DNA from 3 places in the Peribacillus sp. FW305-BF15 genome. Region 1 is predicted to be linked to each of the others. Evidence: riboswitches for the same ligand, from Rfam matches in the RefSeq annotation. Region 1 holds a riboswitch; each other region holds the start of a gene.
What was found. A riboswitch is a leader RNA that binds a small molecule or an ion and turns the genes downstream of it on or off. The one in region 1 is predicted to bind cyclic di-AMP.
Positions count from the first base shown of each region.

Region 1 (6,971 bases):
GATCATTTTGACCTTTCATTTGCAGAAGCATTTCAAGCTCAATCGATTTATCGAAATGATCTTCGATGGCACGTTTGTTTTTACCCGTAACGATGATAATATCCGTAATCCCTGATTGTACCGCTTCTTCGATAATATATTGAATGGTCGGCTTATCGACAATCGGCAGCATTTCCTTTGGTTGAGCTTTCGTAGCAGGCAAAAATCGTGTTCCTAAACCGGCTGCTGGAATCACCGCTTTCCTTATCATAGCCCAGCCCCTTTTTAAGGTTCTTTTATATGCTTATTGCATTTTATGTGGTCATTGGTTGACCTATATCAAAATAGGTTAAAATAAATCCCTTAAAAAGAATAGATTTACCTCCGAAGCCAAATATTATGGATAGATGAATTTAATCAAGAGGTGGATATTTTGCCAATTGAAAATAAAGAGAGAAAACAAATCCTTTTTGCCTTACTCGTCATTGTTTTATATCTTTCGCCCTTAATCATCCTTGGAGAAAATGCGCATATTCGCGTACATGATAATTTGGATTCCAACCTTGCCTGGTATAAAGTCCTTTCAGAAAGCGGTGAGTTATTCGGTGCAATTGACGCCAGAATTCCTCAGATTATGAATGGGCTGCCCCGTAATGCTTTTGGCAGTGAGTTCAGTATTATCGTGTGGCTTCATGCTCTTTTTCCGACAATGGTCGCATATGCAATAAGCCAGGCATTAACAAGGTTTATTGCATTCTTTGGTATGTATATCTTATTGAAGGAACATTTGGTTACAGGAAGACAATCAGGTTGGATTAGGGTTGGAACATCCTTAGCCTTTGCCCTTACCCCATTTTGGCCATCGGGAATGCTCAGTACACTTGGGATGCCTTTAGCCCTTTGGGCTTTTTTGAATATCCGCAGCAAGGATCATTCTTGGAAGAATTATTTGGTCCTTACACTTTTACCGCTTTATTCAAGCATCGTGCTTGGCTTTTTCTTTTTCCTTGTTGCAATGGGCTTTCTTTGGCTAACGGATGTAATCAGGGGAAAAGGATGGAATATAACGTTTCTTCTTTCAATCGTTTATATGACCGTCATTTTTGGTTTGGTGGAGTATCGTTTGGTCGCTTCATTCATTTTTGATTCGGAGCCAAACAGCAGAGATGAATATTTTCACGCAAGGCTGCCGCTCGATTGGGTCATTAAGCTTACTTTCAAAAATTTCGTTCTTGGACATACGCATGTCATGACTGTACATGCGCTTATCATCCTGCCGATTACAGTCTTTGCTCTTTATATTATTCTGACAAAAAAATTGTGGAGACAGGAAAAGGTATATGTTTTTTTATTCGGCTTGAATTTCATGCTCTCAGCGTGGTACGCATTTTGGTTTTATAAAGGCTGGCTTCCTTTAACGGAAAGGTTCCACACCCTGGATACTTTTAACTTTGCCAGATTTCACTTTTTAAGGCCGATGATCATTTACTTGGGGTTTGCCCTTGCGATAAAAATCATTTGGGAATACAGCGACTATGCTAAGAAAACCCTTTCTATTTTCATCGCCGTTCAAATACTGATTTTAATCGGTTTCAATGAGGAAATCACTCACAATGAAAAGCCAACTTTTAAAGAGTTCTATTCAGAAAGCCTTTTTCAGGAAATAAAAGATCATATTGACCGTCCACAAGAAGAATATCGTGTTGCCAGCATTGGGCTGCATCCCGCAATCGCTCAATATAATGGATTTTACACGCTCGATAGCTATAACAATTTTTATCCGCTTTCTTACAAACATCAATTTCGTCAAATAATTGAAAACGAATTGGCTAAGAATAAAAACATCAGAATCTATTTTGATGAATGGGGAGGACGTTGTTACCTATTTACCGATGAGCTTGGGAAGCATTATATGTTCAAGAAAGGCTCGAAGAAAGAGCTGAAAAATTTGGACCTCAACATGGATGCGTTTAAAGGATTAGGCGGAACGTATATATTTTCTGCCATCCCAATCAACAACGCGAAGGAAAACGGATTGGTGCTGGATAGGGTTTTCACTAAAAAAGGAAGCGTATGGAAAATTCATTTATACAGAGTCATGTGAAAAGGGGGGAATAGAATGAATTCACCGATTGTAACGATTGTTGTACCTTGTTATAACGAAGAAAGCGTTTTGCAGGAAACCATTTCCCAGCTTTGTGGATTGATGAGGGGGTTGGTCGATGAAAACGTTGTTTCCGGTCAAAGTAAAATTTTGTTTGTCGATGATGGGAGCAAGGATCAAACTTGGAAGATCATTTACAAAGAAACGATTAATAATGAATATGTTCGCGGGCTAAAGCTTTCCCGGAATGCTGGACATCAAAATGCACTTCTGGCTGGGTTGTTTACAGCCAAGGAAGCCTCAGATTGTGTGATTTCCATTGATGCAGATTTACAGGATGATATTCAAGTCATCCCGGAATTCATTCGTAAATTCAATGAAGGATGTGAAATCGTATATGGTGTCCGCCAGAAAAGGGACCTTGATTCATTCTTTAAACGAACATCTGCAACAGGTTTTTATAAATTGATGAACAAGATGGGGGTTAACCTTGTCTATAATCATGCCGATTTCCGGCTAATGAGCAAGAGGGCGATCATGGAGTTGGAACGCTTTGATGAAACGAATCTTTTTTTACGGGGGATTGTACCGCTCATTGGGTTTAAGACGGACTCTGTTTATTATGACCGTAAAGAAAGATTGGCCGGGGAAACGAAATATCCATTTAAGAAGATGGTTGCTTTTGCACTTGATGGCATTACTTCCTTTTCAGTTACACCGATCCGGCTTGTATTATGGCTAGGATGTCTTTCCTTTTTCATTAGCTTACTCTTTGGGTCTTACTTTTTATGGTTGAAATTTTATGGGCAGACCGAAACTGGCTGGACCTCATTGATCACCTCCATATGGTTGATCGGTGGACTACAGTTGATTGCTGTAGGGTTGATTGGGGAGTATATCGGAAAAATCTATAATGAATCCAAACGCCGGCCTAAATATATTGTTGATCTTGATCTATTTAATCCGCTCGATTTAAAAAAACGGGAGCAACTAGACAATGAACGGAACAGTATTGAAAAACTATCTAAAACAAACTAACTCCTTTATCCGCTTTTTATTGGTTGGAATAGTCAATACAGCGGTTGGACTTTCCATCATGCTTTTTCTCATGAATGCTCTTGAATTATCTTACTGGATCTCCACCTTTATCGGCAATGGTACGGGAGCTGTAACGAGTTTTCTTTTGAACAGGACTTTTACCTTTAAAAGCGATATAGAATGGCGGCGAGGAGTTGCCCGTTTCTTTTGCGTCATCCTGATTTGTTATTCCACCGCTTATTCTATAGGCCAAGCCATTGCAGAATCACTGGAAGGAACCGTTCATTTATCCATACAACAAAATTTGGCTGTTCTGATAGGAACAATCTTTTATACAGTGCTTAACTATCTTGGCCAGAAATACTTTGTCTTTAAAAAAAGCAATTTGAGGCCAATTCAAGAAGGAAGGAACTAATTGGCGTAGATCAGTGGAATAATGCCCCCGAATGGACGGGAATTAAAAATGGAATCGGAAAGCGAAATTCTGATTTTATGACTATCCAAGCTGGGGCAGATCTGTTTTACTTAATCCACCACGTTACTTCATTTTTCCTTTTGGGGAATCTATCTTTTGTTCATTGTCTTCTTGAATATCTTCCTTTCAGACGTTTACTTTCCTTCTTTCCTACCATCGAATCATGTGTTTGCATGACTTTTGTTATATAAGTCAAGAATAAAACCTCGCCTATAAATAATAATTCTATTTCTGTGCAAAATTTTCATTTACTTTTCCATTTCACGGGAGTATGATAATCAACAGTTTCATATTTCTAAATCGCTTAAACCTCATGGTGCGGGGGACCCGTTATTGGGATTGTCTTTAACAATCCAAGGGGTGAATCCTTTATAAGGTAGGGCTACTCTTAGGTCCGAATCCGACAGCTAACCTCGTAAGCGTTATATGAGAAGGAAGGTGGAGCTTGTTAGACAAAAAAATTGATGTCTACAGGTCTATTTAGCTATGACTTGTAGGCATTTTTGTGTTTCGACTCGTTTTTTTGCGACAGCTGGGAAACATAAACTTATAAATTAAGCTGGTGGTGAATTCTTGATGTTATCTTCTATAAAGAGGTTCTTGATTGGGAGACCTTTAAAATCAAATGCACTTGGTGAACAAAAGCTTAACAAAACAAAGGCGTTGGCGATATTATCTTCAGATGCATTGTCGTCGGTTGCATATGGGCCGGAGCAAATATTGATTGTCCTGATCACGGTCGGTGCTGCGGCATTCTGGTATTCAATCCCTATCGCGATTGGAGTATTGATCCTGTTAACCGCTTTGATTTTGTCCTACAGACAAATCATTTTCGCTTATCCACATGGCGGGGGAGCCTATGTGGTTTCAAAAAACAATTTAGGTGTCAATCCAGGGTTGATAGCTGGAGGATCCTTATTGGTCGATTATATATTAACTGTCGCGGTAAGTGTTTCCGCTGGTACGGATGCCATCACGTCCGCTTTTCCCGGCCTGCATGATTATAATGTCCTCATAGCCATTATTTTTGTCATCCTACTTACTATCTTGAACCTTAGGGGGGTTACGGAATCGGCATCTGTCTTGGCCTATCCGGTGTACCTATTCGTTTTAGCCTTGTTCATCTTGATTGGGGTTGGAATTTACAAGATTCTGACGGGAGGAGTCTCACCGGAATTGCATGCATCAATCGGGACTCCGGTAGCAGGCATTAGTTTATTTATACTACTAAGAGCATTTGCATCAGGAAGCTCCGCATTGACAGGAGTCGAAGCGATTTCAAATGCAATCCCGAACTTTAAAGATCCAGCACCGAATAATGCTGCGAAAACATTAATAGCGATGGGTTCCTTACTAGCTGTTTTGTTTTCGGGAATCGTATACTTAGCCTATTATTTAAGCATTGTTCCTAGCGCAGAGGTAACGGTCGTCTCCCAGATTGCTGAAGAGATCTTTGGACGGAATTTCATGTATTTCTTCATTCAAGGTACAACTGCATTGATCTTGATACTTGCGGCAAATACTGGATATTCGGCTTTCCCTTTGCTTGCGGTAAATCTGGCGAAGGATAAATTCATACCAAGGGCGTTTACGATCAGAGGGGACCGTTTAGGGTATTCCAATGGAATTATCATACTTGGACTTGCATCCATCATCTTGATAGTCGCAGTTGAAGGACATACGGAAAATCTCATTCCGCTTTATGCGGTTGGTGTATTCATCCCATTTACGTTATCCCAGACCGGGATGATTGTTAAATGGATTCGCGAAAAGCCAAAAGGCTGGATGATGAAATTAACCATTAATTCAATTGGTGCCATAATTAGCTTTATCGTCACGATGATATTCTTTTTAACCAAATTTATTCAGGTTTGGCCTGTTTTGATTTTTTTACCTATCATCATTTTAATTTTTCATCGAATCAGAAAGCATTATGAGGCAGTTGGAGACCAACTAAGGATTACAACATGTGAGCCGATCTTACCAATCGAAGGAAATATCATCATTGTACCTGTTGCGGGTATAACTCATGTGGTTGAGAACTCTTTAAATTATGCAAAATCTCTATCTGCACATCAGGTCATTGCCGTTTATGTCGCTTTTGAAAGAGAAGATGAAAAGAAATTCGAAGAAAAATGGAAAAAATGGCAGCCAGATGTAAGGCTCGTTACACTGAATTCGTATTACAGAAGTATCATTCAGCCACTAACTAAATTTGTGGACACAGTAGAACATAAGGCTAGTGAATCCAACTATAAAGTTACGGTGATCATCCCCCAATTCATTCCGAAGAAGGGCTGGCACAATATACTTCATAACCAATCAAGTTTACTGATTAAGGCCTACTTGCTTTATAGAAGAAATGTGGTTGTTACGACAGTGCCCTATCATTTGAAGAAGTAAGTTCCATATTTAAGAAATATAGAAGCAGAATGTAGACAAATTCGATTTTCATCGAGTTTGTCTACATTTTTTTATGGCTTATACAATTTGGACGTGGATTTCCGCTCAAGAAACTCGCTATCCGCGGGCGGTGGGCGAGCCTCCTCGGCTTGCGCCTGCGGGGTATCCCAAGACGCGCTTTCCCGCAGGAGTCTCGTACACCCGCTCCACTCAACCTTGTTATAGTATGTAGTAAGGAACCATACTTGAGGGGTTGAAGTTGTGTTGGTTTGGGACCATCATTTGATGAAAGATAAGTTTTCCGTCTACAAATAATGTGGGTCCCGGTTTACATGATTGGGCATACGTTTTTTTTATGGCTTATACAATTGGACGTTGATTGGAACGTAAGGCACTCGCTTTCCGCGGGCGGTCCGCGAGCCTCCTCGTCTAACGCCTGCGGGGTCTCCCAAGACGCGCTTTTCCAGCAGGAGTCTCGTACCTTCCGCTACAATCAGCTTTGTTAGAGCATTTAGTTAGAAACCATACATGAGGAGTTTGGGACCATCATTTGATAAAAGATAAGTTTTCCGAACCCCTTTTGTCTCAAACTGGAGGAGCAAGCCTACATAAGGTTTGCTTTCTTATAATCTTAGAATTAAAAAGACTGCCCCTACATCGGTCTTTCAACAAGTGTCCCCGATGGTTGAAGAATAACATTAATTAAAAACTCATTAAATTTGCCATCACGATCATTGCTGATGAAGCCCATACAAGAAAAAGGATTGCAGTGAGATGTGGGGATACTTCATCTTTTATAGCTTTAATTAAGGTGAGTATAAAACTATAGCCAAAAATGAAAAATAAAATTACATATAAGTAAACCAATATATACATTCCTTTCGTAACATAGAGGCTAAAAGCTGGATTTGACTAGAACATTTTACCATATATTTCAGTATTCTTGACCAATAGTTAAACAAGAGCTTTTTC
Region 1 covers NZ_JBYSYV010000006.1:2,962-9,932, forward strand. Annotated here, with positions in the region: gene galU (UTP--glucose-1-phosphate uridylyltransferase GalU) at 1-250, opposite strand, end outside; gene AC3WLU_RS07570 (DUF6044 family protein) at 413-2,083, shown strand; gene AC3WLU_RS07575 (glycosyltransferase family 2 protein) at 2,099-3,121, shown strand; gene AC3WLU_RS07580 (GtrA family protein) at 3,081-3,536, shown strand; cyclic di-AMP (ydaO/yuaA leader) riboswitch at 3,888-4,034, shown strand; gene AC3WLU_RS07585 (APC family permease) at 4,173-5,999, shown strand.

Region 2 (6,971 bases), on a different contig from region 1:
GTGTTTCAATTAACGCTGGATAGTCGACACCTGTGTGCTTCCACAATAACGGAAACATGCTGAAAGGAGTAAACCCAGGCATTGTATTCACTTCATTAATATAGATTTGCCCCTCATGCGTCAAGAAGAAATCTGCGCGGACCAATCCAGAGCAATCCAATGACTTAAAGGCAGTAATGGCCATTTCGGATAAAGCTGCATACTCGCTTTCCGTTATCTCCGCCGGAATGACCATCGCTGAATTACCGTCTACATATTTTGCTGAATAATCATAGAAGGCAAAATCTTTCTTTGGGATGATCTCGCCTGCCACTGAACAAGACGGTTCATCATTACCAAGAATACCAAACTCGAGTTCACGAGCAATGACCCCTTCTTCAATGATGATCTTCCGATCGAATTGAAAAGCTTCCGCTACCGCTTTTTCCAGTTCATCAGCATCATTACATTTGCTGATACCGACACTTGAACCTAAATTGGCAGGTTTGACAAAACAAGGGTACCCCAATTCATCCGCTACCTTTTTGATGGCACTTTCAGTATTCTTCTCCCATTCGGAACGAATGAACCAAGTGTATTTCACTTGAGGAAGTCCTGCCTGGGCAAAAATGTTTTTCATGATGACCTTATCCATTCCTGCTGAAGAAGCTAAAACGCCATTCCCTACATAAGGAAGGTTCAACAGTTCCAGCATCCCTTGTACGGTTCCATCTTCTCCATTCGGTCCGTGAAGCAATGGGAAAATTACATCATACCCTGTTGATTCACTATCTTCATCAGTTGAATGTGCTTGCAAGGCAAGAGGCGAGCTCGATTTTTCCGGTGAAAATGTCAAAGCCTCCACATTCTCGGCAGGACCTGTTAACTTTGGTCCATTAATCCATGAACCATCTTTTGTTATGTAAATCGGATATATATCAAACTTTGCTAAATCGAGAGCTTTAATGACCGCTAAAGCCGTCTGCATAGAAACCTCATGCTCCGCAGATTTTCCACCATAAAGCAAACCAAGTTTAGTTTTCATGAGTTATTACCCTCCAATATTCTTTTAACCATGTTCATTGTATCACTTTACACTAAAACGGATAAAGCGAAACTTCCATCATTATGGCTTTTCCAATGATTACTATTCTGCAGAACACAGGATAAAACCGCCACATCCTGTGGCAACTCCTGTGCTAGCACATCCTGTGCGGCGCAATCGGGCATTTACAGGCTGTTGGCTCACCACATTTCTTTTTCATTACATTTATCATCAGGCTTCCTTACAACCTGTTAATGCGGGGTAAAGCGAAACTTCCATCATTGAGGCTTTTCCAATGATTACTATTTTGCAGAACACAGAATAAAACCGCCACATCCTGTTGCAACTCCTGTGCTAGCACATCCTGTGAACACCTCTACGTTTCCCTCTCTTATCTTTTATGCATGAGACGGTAAGTCTTACACCTAAAAAGTTCAAAGACTTCAAATAAAATCAGGAGGATGGTGTATTTCTAATAACGCTTTCCCAAATCTTCTCTTTTCGATTGAAGATAATAAATGCATCGGGCTCCTTACTGTCTCTATCCAAAAAGGAATCATGCATTTCATCCATGTTTAAATAATCCCCTACGACCCATGCCGGTATCTCAATTTTCGTTCTAGTATACTTAACATCCCGAAAGGAAAAAACGAGCCCCTCTGCCAGAATATGAGCCAAGGAAACGATGATTTCTGCAGGAATCGCCGTCAGCTCTTTTTTCTTTCTGATTCCAAGCCACGTCCTCTCTACTTTTAACGGCTCCAGCTTTAGCGGAATCAGCCTTCCTAACATCATATAATATGTCGAAAGGGAACGAAAATAAATTTTATTGAACCAGCCATCATCCTGGGCAAGGTACACAAATTGGTTATTCAATTTACGGAAAAACGGGGGATCCAGATGGGTTTTAGCGTGTCCTAAATATAAAAGTTCCGCTATTTCCCTTCCATCCAATTCATCCAGCCCTTCCGCTTCTTCAAAATCGATCCAACAGAAATCTCCATATGCCCGGACATTTTCTTTAACGAGCTTCGCAATAGCTTCAGATGAAGCGCTCTCAAGCAGGACATTCAAATTGTATTCCCCACCATCGAATTGATGTTTCAATAATAAGATTGAATCCAAGGTATACGGAAGCGAATTGACGAATTCACGAAAATTGAGTCCATTAAAAAGGACAAAGCGTTCGGAAGACTGCATATACATGTATAAGATATCATTACTTTCATTCTTCATAACCTGACCCCCTCCGAGCTCTCAATCAATAATGTTATTTTATCAAACTTTTGGAGTTTCACGTAAGTTATATAACCCCAATATTAATCATCATCATCATCTGTATCAGGTAAATAACATGAATCAAAATCCATATTAACCATAGGAAAAAATATAGGATTCGAAGAATGGATCCATATATGGTTTTATCACTCATTCACTCATTTCATAGGACCGCTTCCCTTTTTGCTGATGCTTCCCCAACTCAAAATGACCGACATTAGCTTTGAAACAAATCAACGTATTTTAAAGCCGGAAGGTAGTTTCATTTCACAACACATGACCTTCTGGGCCGAGAGGAAATGATTTGGTTTTAGGGTAAACAAGATGAAAGGCTTTATGAATTTGGGGGTATTTTGACATCCGGGAAGACGCGTCAAGAAGGTAGTTTCCTCCATAAAACAATTCAACTTGAAGTGCTTGAGTATCTCTAAGGAAGCGGAGTTTACAGTCATCGAGAAATAAGAAAGCGCTATTTCATTCAAAAAAATAAATAAAAAAAACCAGAGTGATATTTCACTCTGGATTTTTTATATTAAGAAACTTGCTCTAACTCTTTTTTGGAAGGAGGGTTGAATTGACCTTCCCATTTAGAGATGACGATTGCCGCAAGTGAATTACCGATAACGTTTACCACTGTACGTCCCATATCAAGAATACGGTCGATACCGGCAATAAATGCTAGACCTTCAATAGGAATACCGACAGTCCCCAATGTCGCTAAAAGAACTACGAAAGATACACCTGGTACACCCGCAATCCCCTTGGAAGTGATCATTAACACTAGCATCAGCGTAATTTGCTCATACGCGCTTAAATCGATTCCGTACATTTGAGCGATAAAGATAGCTGCTAACGCTTGGTATAATGTAGAACCATCAAGGTTAAAGGAGTATCCAGTCGGAATAACAAATGTAGCAATATGTTTTGGACATCCCGCTTTCTCCATTTTTTCCATGAGTTTCGGAAGAACCGCTTCTGAACTTGCAGTAGAGAAAGCAAGAATCAATTCTTCTTTTAGAAGTTTAATCAGCGTAAAGATATTGAATCCGACAAATTTCGCAATAAGACCAAGAATGACTATTACAAAGAAAATCATTGTTCCGTATACAGAAAGCGCTAACTTTCCTAGCGGAATTAAAGATTCCAAACCGAACTTGGAGATCGTCACACCGATTAGTGCAAATACACCGATAGGAGCGAATTTCATGACCATGTTAGTTAGGTAGAACATTCCTTCAGCTGTACCTTGGAAGAAGCGGAATACTGGTTTACCCTTTTCACCGATGGCTGCAATACTAAGCCCAAACAACACGGAGAAGAAAATGATCGCTAGCATATCGCCTTGTACCATAGCTTGAACTGGATTGGATGGTACAATGTGAACGAGTGTATCCACGAACGATTCATGCTGCTTAGTTTCTGCTGTATCAACATACGTAGAAATATCAGTTTGTTCCAGCTTATCCATATTCACACCAGCACCAGGCTGGATGATATTCGCTGAAATTAAACCAACAGCAATCGCTATCATAGTTACGACAACAAAGTATGATAATGATTTAGCACCTAGTTTACCTACCGCTTTCAAATCACCTACACCAGCAACTGCAACGATAAGGCTTGAAACGATGATCGGCACTACAATCATTTTAATCATTCGTAGGAAAATGTCTCCGAATGGCTGTAAAAAGTTTTGGGCCGTCTCATTACCATAAAAAATGGCACCAACGATAATCCCTAGAATTAAACCAATGAAAATTTGGCTAGCTAAACTTAGTTTGAATTTCTTCATTTACTTTCCTCACCTTCCATAAAGTCTTTGATGCAAAAACATTTTTGTCTCGGTAAGGGAAACAAGATACTAATAAAAGAAAGTAATTTTTCTTTTTTGAAAAACTCTGTCTTTACGCCGAAAAAAAAGACACTTCATGTGTCGATTTCTTATAGGCGTGAATATTCACACATGTTCCCTTGAAGACGCTGACGAGGTTAGCTGTCGGGTTAGGATTGGAAACACAAAAAGCCCTTTCATTTCTGAATTCACCCCTAGCGGATAAAATCCACAAAAATGGGTCCCCCGTTCTTGGAATAAGATTAAGCGAGTTAACTTATAATAAAATATTATACTAAAAATGATAATCTGTAAATATTTATTCGCATCCGTTCTAGAAAAAGGTCTTTAAATATGTCTGAATATTCTGTATTAATAGCTACTCTATCTATAATTACGCTTCCCGATTTTTAATCACTTAAGTTATATTGATATAATTAATAAATAATTTGTCATCACCTCTCTTGTGAAAAAAGCGGTTATTTTTCCAGAATGCCAAGTAACAGGTATCTTACTTTTTCCCTAGAGGTGAATTTTTTATAAGTTCTAGCTTTCACTTTTTCAAATTGAATCGGGGTAATAAAATAAGAATGGTTCTTCACTGCCACATTCGGCTTCAGGAGGATGACGTCACCTACAGACGGTCCCTTTATGATTTCCTGCTTCCCTTCAGCCTTAAGACCTTTTGTAATGTAATGTTTATCCACATGGCCTTTATTCGTCAACTTGTAAATATATGGATGCTTTTGGTATTGTACCGCCTCTATCGGTATAGAGGGTACACCGGCTTTCTCATTGGTTATTACAGTAAGATTCACTTTCGATCCCACCAACAAAGGTTCCGTTTCTTCGCCTTCCGGTTCGATTAAAGCCTGAAATGGAAATCTGTTATCTTTTTTTAATGATGGCTCTTCTGCGGGATAGGAATGGATACGGCCTATCGTCCCTTTCAATGCCTTTTTTGAATCAGAGGAACTTGCTTTTATAGTCATGCCCACTTCAGCCTTTTTCATTTCCTCTCCGGATAAATACCCTTCAATTGCCATATTTGTAGAAACGATGGATATAATGGGATTATCAAGGTTTTTATTGATATTTTTAACGACACCATTAGCCTCGCTCGTCGTCACAATTGCACTGGACTGCTCCTCAATCGAACTTAATTTAGCGTCAAGCATTTTCACTTTTTCATCCAACCTGTTTTTTTCTAGTTCCTGCTTGTACATTTCTTGCTCAATGTTACTTTTAATAAGGTCTGAAGAGCTTGTCGTTATATCAATATTCAAGTTTTTTTCGACCGATTCATCAATTGCAGCTTCAGGTTCACTGGTCACGGTCCCCTGATAAGACCTCAACTTCCCTATGTATTCCTCAATCCCTGCCCTTTCCCCCTCAGCTGCCGTTTTCTCCGCTTCCAAACTCGCTTTAAGCGCATCAAGTTCGGTCGCCGTATACTCAAACAACGAGGAGCCAGCCGTAATCGAATCGCCTTCTTTTACAAGGAATTTCTTAAAATCATTTTTCTTGGCATCAAAATAGATATCATACTCTTCTACTGGTTTAATTACCCCATTTGTTTGAATAGTATCCGTAATTGTATCTTTTTTTACCTTAGTCCAGTTTTCAACGAAAACCGTCCGTTCCACTTTGCTTTCCTTTTTTTCAATAAGGTATAAGTTAACGGTTATTAACACTATCGACGCAATGGAGACCGCCGCTATTTTCCAGTTACCGCTCATTCATTTCACCCGCTTTATACAAATACGCCTACTTGGATGTATCCTAAAAAGGCTTTAACAAACCATGTGGCCAAATAGAATAGAACAATCATTAAAAGGACCAAATAATTATTACGTTCTGTAAATTCCTTTAAATAAAAATATTGCAGAGCAATAATGAGAAATTGAAAAATGGTAATTTCACTGAAAAAGTTAATGAAATAATCGCTTCTGAGAAAATACTGACTGATGATCCCCAAAGAAAAAGGATTGGCATCGCTGCCTATATCCATTAAAACGAATAAGGGAATCAATAATGTTTTTTCCACTAATTGCAGGCCAAAAAGAATCATTTGAACGATAACTAATTTTATATAGGGGATATCAGTAACGATCCAAAAGAATAGAGCTGCTAAAAATATGTATATGGAAGGGTGGATTATTCCTGTTATTATATTGCCGCTCAAAATCAGCAACTTTGCTGCTTCGAATTCATTGGCGCTCATCTTCGTGATTTCTTTGGAGAATGATTCTGAACCAATGCCAAAATATCCCCCAACGGCGAATACTATAAGACTAAGAAAATATATAAATATTAATTTCAATCCAAGCTTTGTGACTGCCTCTGCATTTTGCAGCTGATAACGACTCCGATAAGGCTGTAAAATGCCCTTTAACAATCTGACCTGGTACACCATAATTGGTCCTCCTGCAAAAAATGATATATCATCATACATTTTATCCTATTTTGGAAACAATTGCAGAAATAAGGAATGAATATACAAAAAAAACACATAAGCCTTTCCCTTTAAATAGAATCCCCACACTAATTTGGTGTTAATACTGACAAATGGTGGGCAAGGACTTTAATGCGTGAAGGAGTTTGCCTATAGTTCTCTCCATCCATATCCACATCAAGCGGCCTCTTGGATTCAATAGTCAAGGTACCTGCTTGTAAATAAGTCACCCCAGAGTCAGAACTCATATTTTGAGTCCATGAACGTTTCATCGCTATTATTTCTAAAAATGCACCAAGGCTTGCATTTTCCAAGATGGCAACGCCAAAGAGCCCATCGTCTGGTCTAATCATGGGAAAGGGCAATAAATTAGTGCCGATAAA
Region 2 covers NZ_JBYSYV010000046.1:1,708-8,678, forward strand. Annotated here, with positions in the region: gene AC3WLU_RS26035 (D-alanine--D-alanine ligase) at 1-1,024, opposite strand, end outside; gene AC3WLU_RS26040 (hypothetical protein) at 1,478-2,260, opposite strand; gene AC3WLU_RS26045 (cation:dicarboxylate symporter family transporter) at 2,835-4,094, opposite strand; cyclic di-AMP (ydaO/yuaA leader) riboswitch at 4,266-4,413, opposite strand; gene AC3WLU_RS26050 (efflux RND transporter periplasmic adaptor subunit) at 4,613-5,872, opposite strand; gene AC3WLU_RS26055 (hypothetical protein) at 5,887-6,549, opposite strand; gene AC3WLU_RS26060 (YegS/Rv2252/BmrU family lipid kinase) at 6,678-6,971, opposite strand, start outside.
Region 2: it holds a riboswitch for cyclic di-AMP, as region 1 does, so the genes downstream of both, AC3WLU_RS26045 (cation:dicarboxylate symporter family transporter) here and AC3WLU_RS07585 (APC family permease) in region 1, are expected to answer to the same signal.

Region 3 (6,971 bases), on a different contig from region 1:
CAATTTTTAGGAACGGATATTGGCTTGAGGTTTGAAGACTTGTTCAGTGGACATGGGGATATTATGGAAATTGAAGAAGATCGGCCGATCATGCTGAATGGAATGTATAGAAAGATAATCATCAGTAAACGGTTATGAGGACATCAGGATACCAGATAGAGCTGAGTTTTGCTTTTTGGAAGCTAAACCGGATACGCTGTAAAGAGCATGTAATATTTGACATGCATGTATAAAACCCATGTCTTCACTAACATGGTTAATGAGCTGATCATCGGGTTATTGAGTAAGAACGGATCATACCATCAGAAGGCAGTTTACATGCATAATTGATACCTTTAAATTCCAGTGAACATTATATAAACAACAAGGTCCAATGGTGTCTGAACGTCATATGTAACGAATTTTTTATGCGGCTGTTGCAGAGGCACCGGGCGAAATCAGTATAATTAAATCGTGGGATAAAATGGAAGAGGTGATGGTTTTGTCGGAGACGATTACAACCTATGAAGATCTATTGAACATGCTGGACTCATTATTGCGTGAACCAACTGGATTCTGGAATGGTTTTTATGAAGACCGCTCAAAAGGGGTTCCCTTTTTCGAAAATTACCCTGATGAGAATTTGGTTTCATATTTTGATGGTGGGTTAATTGGGCCAGGGAAGGTTCTTGAGCTTGGATGCGGACCTGGCAGAAATGCCATTTACCTTGCTCAAAAGGGCTGTTCTGTTGATGCGGTGGACCTTTCGAAGGAAGCCGTTGAATGGGGAAAAGAACGGGCAGGAGATAAAAATGTCCAAGTGAACTTCATTCAAAGGAATATATTTGATTTGGATATTGCAAAAGGACAATATGACTTCGTATATGATTCAGGTTGTTTTCACCATATTGCCCCACATCGAAGGATGAATTATTTGGAGATGGTGAAAAACGCGTTAAGGCCTAAGGGGTTGTATTCGATCACTTGTTTTGTCGAAGGCGGCATTTTGGGTGGTGCCGATATTTCAGATTGGGAAGTATATAGGCAAAGAAGCCTTAAAGGCGGTTTAGGTTTTACTGAAGAAAAACTCAGAATGATCTTCAAGGAATTCGAAGTGGTGGAAATACGGAAAATGAGGAAAATGGAACAATCGAATGAAACCTTTGGGGTGCAAGGTTTATGGACGGCTTTATTTATGAAATGAGAAGGAGAAATGGTTTTAAACCGAAGGATCTGGGATCAGGTCCTTTTTTGCGTGGAAATTGTTAACAAAAAATAAAAATGGTAAACTATAACAACACTATAAAGTTTTGGGAACGGGTATTTACCAGAATGATAGATGAAGGCTTTTGCTGATCTTTTTTTAAAAAACATGGTTTCAAAAACAGCTGGGAAGGTATATGGAAAGAGGGGGCCATCAGGCATCAGAGAGCATAAGGTTTTAAGTATGGAAGAGGTTGTCTTCTATGCTTGCTTTGTTGATAAATTAGATTTATCGATTTCTTTTTATAAAAACTAAATAGGAGGAGTTTATGCACGTAAATAAAGAATTATATGCCTTTTTATTGGGTGTGGCAGCACAATTGACTGAGGATTGGTACGCATCCTTGAATAAAAGTGATAGTACTGGTGTATATTGCTCAACCGATCCCAAAGTGATTAAAAAACTTAAGCAGCAAAATAATGAATTCCATTTACGTTTCTTTCAGGTTTTTGATACAGAGGAGAGGGAATTCTTTAAGCAGCTTGGTGATTGGATTGAAGCGATCGGTCAGGATGAGCAGCATTTAAACACACCCATCTATTTTATATTGAGGGAGTTTTTCCGTACGCAAGAGCAATACCTGGGTTATATTGACCAGTTTGTGAAATTGCATGGAGATCAATATACACAGGAGGAAATAAACTCCTGGTATCGGATAGTGGTGAAGGTGATCAGTGAAGTGATGGAGAGGTTTACGGAAGCGAATCATAGGTATGCCAATAAAATCATGAAAGCCCAGCAGGCAACGATCGATGAATTGAGCACACCCATCATTTCCCTTAAAGATAACACGGCATTGCTTCCCCTGATAGGCGATATTGACACGACGAGGGGCATGTCCTTGCTTGAAAACACCTTACAAAAGTGCGCTGAAAAAAATGTCACCAGACTTTTCATTGACCTATCTGGCGTTCATGCAATAGATAGCGGATCCGCACACAAGCTGTCTCAATTGATTGAGTCCTTGCATTTGATCGGAATTCAAACAACCCTTTCAGGACTTCGGCCGGAAATAGCCATGACTGCCGTTAAGCTTCAACTGCCTTTTGATAAAGTGACGATAAAGTCCACTCTTGCCCAAGCGATCAGTACGATAAAATAATACATACATACCCTGGGCTCGGGCATGTTCGTTATACATTTCATCGAGAAGACCTCCATATGGCGGTCTTCTCGTATGTATTAGCATTCAAAATAGGAGCAAGAGCCGGAACGATTTATTCAATATTGGCAAAGACGGCCAGATCTTCTTTATTGCCAACCACTAAAAGCATATCTTTTTCATGGATATCCTGATCCGGTGAGGGTGCTATGATAATTTCTCCATTACTCACGATGGCAATGACGCTGATATTATATTTTGCCCGTAAATCAAGCTCCCTGAGGCTTTTTCCCTTCATGCTCATGGGGAGGATGATTTCCTCGATATTGTATTCTTTAGAAAGCTCGATATAGTTCAGCATGTTAGGGGAAAGGAGCTGGTTCGCGACCCGTTCCCCCATATCCCTCTCAGGATAGATGACCCAGTCGGCACCGACTTTTGTCAGCACCTGACCGTGATTTTTATTAAGTGCCTTGGCAATGACCTTTTTGATCCCAAGTTCTTTTAAAAGCAAGGTAGTTAAAATGCTCGATTGCATGTCATTTCCGATGGCTACGATGACACAATCGAAATTACGGATTCCGATTGCTTTCAATGTCTCTGCTTCGGTCGTATCCGCCATGACGGCATGGGTAACGTTCAGTTCCGCATTCTCGACTCTTTCCTCGTTCACATCAATACCCAAAACCTCTTGGCCTGCCGTATATAATCTATGGGCCACACTGGTTCCGAATCTGCCTAAACCTATCACGGCGTATTGTCGTTTTCCCATCTTTTACACTCCTTCATTCATTATTAACCAATCATGATTTTCCCTTTTGGACGTCGGAACGGATCTGGCTTGCGCCTCATGGCGATAGCAAAGGCCAAAGTCAAAGGGCCAACACGGCCTGCAAACATCGTGAAAATGATGAGCATCCGGCCAACCGGTGATAATTCCGGGGTTAAACCCATTGAAAGTCCCACGGTGGCGAAAGCTGAAGTGGCTTCGAACAAAATCATCAAAAAGTCAGTTCCGCTTTCAGTGATGGTTAGCAGAATGGAGATGATGGAAACCACGAATACACCAATGAATGTGACGGATAATGCTTTAAAGATCGTTTCACTCACGATGCGGTGGCGGAACAAGACCACATCACCCTTACCTTTGATCTGTGACCAAACCGTTCCGGCAATCGTCGCCAATGTCGTCGTTTTAATCCCGCCGCCAGTCGATCCGGGTGATGCCCCAACGAACATCAAGAAAATGATGAGCAGTAATGCAGGCTGTGTTAAATCAGGGATATTCAGCGTGTTGGAGCCTGCCGTCCGTGGTGATACCGATTGAAATAACGACGACAGCATTTTACCCATGAAAGATAAAGGCTGCAATGTCTTGGCATTGCCGTACTCGAATAAAAAGATTAAAATCGCGCCGGCAATCGTAAGGGTCAAGCTAGTCGTCAGAACGATCTTCGTATGTACGGATAAACGATGTGCATTCCGATATTCGTATAGTTCATTCATCACGATAAAGCCTATCCCGCCAAACGTGATGAGGAAGGCAACGGTAAGGGTTACGAATGGATCCGATGCATATGGGGTCAAACTCCTGAATTCCCCCATTAAATCAAAGCCGGCATTATTGAAATTGGAGATGGAATGAAAAACACCGTAATAGATCGCCTTGCCGGTTGGCATGTCAAAAGAAAAGCGAATCGATAAGATAAGGGCACCCATGCCTTCAATGATAGCCGTGAAAATTAACAGCCGTTTCACTAATTTGACTACACCCGCCATGGATAGATTATTTAACGACTCCTGCAGAACTAACCTGCCTTTTAAAGAAATCTTTTTGCCTAATAATAAAAAGAAAAACGTCGCAAATGTCATGAACCCTAGGCCGCCTACCTGAATCAGTGTTAAGATGACCAACTCACCAAAAGTGGTGAAGGTCGATCCCGTATCCACAACGACCAGTCCTGTTACACATGTAGCGGAAGTCGAGGTGAATAAAGCATCCAGAAAAGAAAGACCACCATTTTCTGTGGAAATCGGCAGGGTCAATAAATAGGCCCCAATAAGTATCAGGATGGCAAAGCCGAGTACAAGTATTTTTGGCGGATCCAATTTTGTCATTCTCAAATGATCATCCCTACTGTATGACTTTTAATCATCAATCTGCTTTTCGAATCCGTTTAAAGGCATAATAAAAAGACCTGCGAAAACATCGAACAGCTGTATTGCCACAAATAGCGAGCAAAAAAAGCTTCCGAAATAGGCGGTCTTATGACCTCCTTCGCTTTAGCCGACGAAGTTAGCTGACGGGTAGGATGGCGAAAGAGCTGATCTCATCCCTTCTGCAAGGCAGAATTAACCCCAAATGATTGGGTCCTCCGTACTCATTTATAATGAGTTTTGGCCGAAATGCATTAAATTGATAAACGTATTCTACTCCCATCATTTAGCAGTTGTAAACCCCTAAATCGTAAAAAAATATTTCTTTAACAAAACTGAAAATTTACGTTTTATTTACATTTAGAAAACGTATTGACAAATATTAGTTAGCACATTATGATAGGTTCGATTAATCCAATTAAGATAACCGGCATCGATGTACTTTATTCAATAATTTCAAGCAGAACATGCTATTGCCAATCGAAATTTGTAATAGATATATTATGTTTCTTTTGTAAAAGATAAAGGAAAAAGCAGTACATTATTAGTCAAATTCAATACATTTTATTAAAAAGGCGGGCAATTATGGAGAAGACGTTCAATAGATATGTTATCAATGCTACAGGCAAGGGTGGCCAAACATATTTAACACAATGCCAGGATAAAGATGCACTAAGGAAATGGATAGCCGATCATGAGGATCAAATCATCATGAATGAATTAAGGATAACGGATAAGAAAAAGAATCCGTTTTTAAAACTGTTTTCCCCAAGGTAAATCAACTGATTCCAACATTCATAGCGGTATTCAATTATTGTAATCCCTGTGTTGTATCCAGGAACGGTGAGCGAAAAATCCATATCTTGTTTTGCTTTTAAACTCATTATATTTAATGAGTTTTTTTGCGTTATTTACAGTATCGAACCATTAATATTAAAATTTAGTAATTAATAATGTGGACGTAGAGAAGAGAAAAGTAAAATGAAATGACCACTTTCCGAGAGCAGCCGAGGATTGTTGATATGGGGGGCATTGCAAATTGGTCTCGTTCCTTGGGGACGGGGGTTTAAATTGTACGATCAAAGGGGGAGAAGCGATGACATTAAGAAATGCATTAGTATCCTGGAAATACCCTTCCATTCTTTTGTGCGGAATAGGTATCTCCAACTAAAATCGTTCATTGGATGAATGTGCGCAATTGGCTGATGAAGTTCAAGATTTTAAAATGGATTTTCGCCATTTCTTCCGCCGTTTGTTCTTCACAGTTCTCCAGCCACTCAGTAATCACCCCTAAAATCGCCGATGTCAGGAAGGCGTGCATATACATGCGGAATGCTTCATCTTTAGCTGCAGGATGCAGGCTGATCAAACGCTCCAACAGTACTTCACCGAAAACCCGTTTTATTTTTTTCGCAAAAGAAGGGTCGCCCTGATCACCAAGAATGGCCCTTAATGCGTGAGCATGTTCACTGATGAATTGAAAAATCGCTATGAAAGGCGGATAAAGTTGCTGTTGATTAAGAGCCAAAAAAGCCTCTTTAGGCAAAATGGCAGTAATGCGGGTTTGAAGTTCATGTAACAATTCCTGCTGTAAGTGATCCATCAATTCATATTTATCTGTGTAGTGCAAATAGAATGTGCCCCGATTAATATTGGCACGCTCTGCGATTTTCTTCACGGATACATGTGAGAACCCCTCTGCTTCAATAAGTGCAATAAAATGATGTTGTATCTGCTTTTTCGTCTTTTGTACCATATCCTCATGAATCGATGCCATGGAATGTCTCCTTCACTGAACATTTTTCCAAATGTGTTGATTGTATTAGACCGAATGCTACCTTAGAATGATGATACACTCAACACCGTGTCAATTAAAGAGGGAGGATGTGTGTGCAATGAAAAATGCGATTTCCATTGATGGAATTGCTAAGGGTTTTCAGCAGAAGAAGGTCATTCAGCCAATGAGCCTGAATATTGAAAAAAGCGGAATTTTTGGTTTGCTAGGTCCATCCGGATGCGGAAAGACGACCTTGATTAAAATGATTGTTGGATTAATTAAACCCGATGCGGGTAAAGTCACGGTTCTGGATCATGAAGTGCCAAATGAATCCCTGTTAATGGATGTCGGCTATATGGCACAGTCCGATGCTTTATATACAGAATTGACGGGAGCTGAAAACCTCGAATTTTTTGCGAAGCTATACCGTTTTTCGAAAAAGGAACGAAGGAAACGCATTCAATATGCAGCTGAAATCGTACAGCTAACGAATGATTTGAACGTTCGGGTTGCCTATTATTCAGGGGGAATGAAACGCCGTCTTTCACTTGCGGTTGCACTCATCCAAAATCCGGAGATTCTCATATTGGATGAACCGACAGTAGGAATAGACCCTTTGCTGAAACAATCGATTTGGGAGGAACTTGAGCGTTTAAGGAATGAAGATGATAAGACGATCATCATCACGACGC
Region 3 covers NZ_JBYSYV010000011.1:54,918-61,888, reverse strand. Annotated here, with positions in the region: gene AC3WLU_RS13535 (class I SAM-dependent methyltransferase) at 1-138, shown strand, start outside; gene AC3WLU_RS13530 (class I SAM-dependent methyltransferase) at 482-1,183, shown strand; gene AC3WLU_RS13525 (hypothetical protein) at 1,319-1,498, shown strand; gene AC3WLU_RS13520 (STAS domain-containing protein) at 1,512-2,345, shown strand; gene AC3WLU_RS13515 (potassium channel family protein) at 2,461-3,117, opposite strand; gene AC3WLU_RS13510 (TrkH family potassium uptake protein) at 3,141-4,463, opposite strand; cyclic di-AMP (ydaO/yuaA leader) riboswitch at 4,616-4,758, opposite strand; gene AC3WLU_RS13505 (hypothetical protein) at 5,088-5,279, shown strand; gene AC3WLU_RS13500 (TetR/AcrR family transcriptional regulator) at 5,680-6,279, opposite strand; gene AC3WLU_RS13495 (ABC transporter ATP-binding protein) at 6,398-6,971, shown strand, end outside.
Region 3: it holds a riboswitch for cyclic di-AMP, as region 1 does, so the genes downstream of both, AC3WLU_RS13510 (TrkH family potassium uptake protein) here and AC3WLU_RS07585 (APC family permease) in region 1, are expected to answer to the same signal.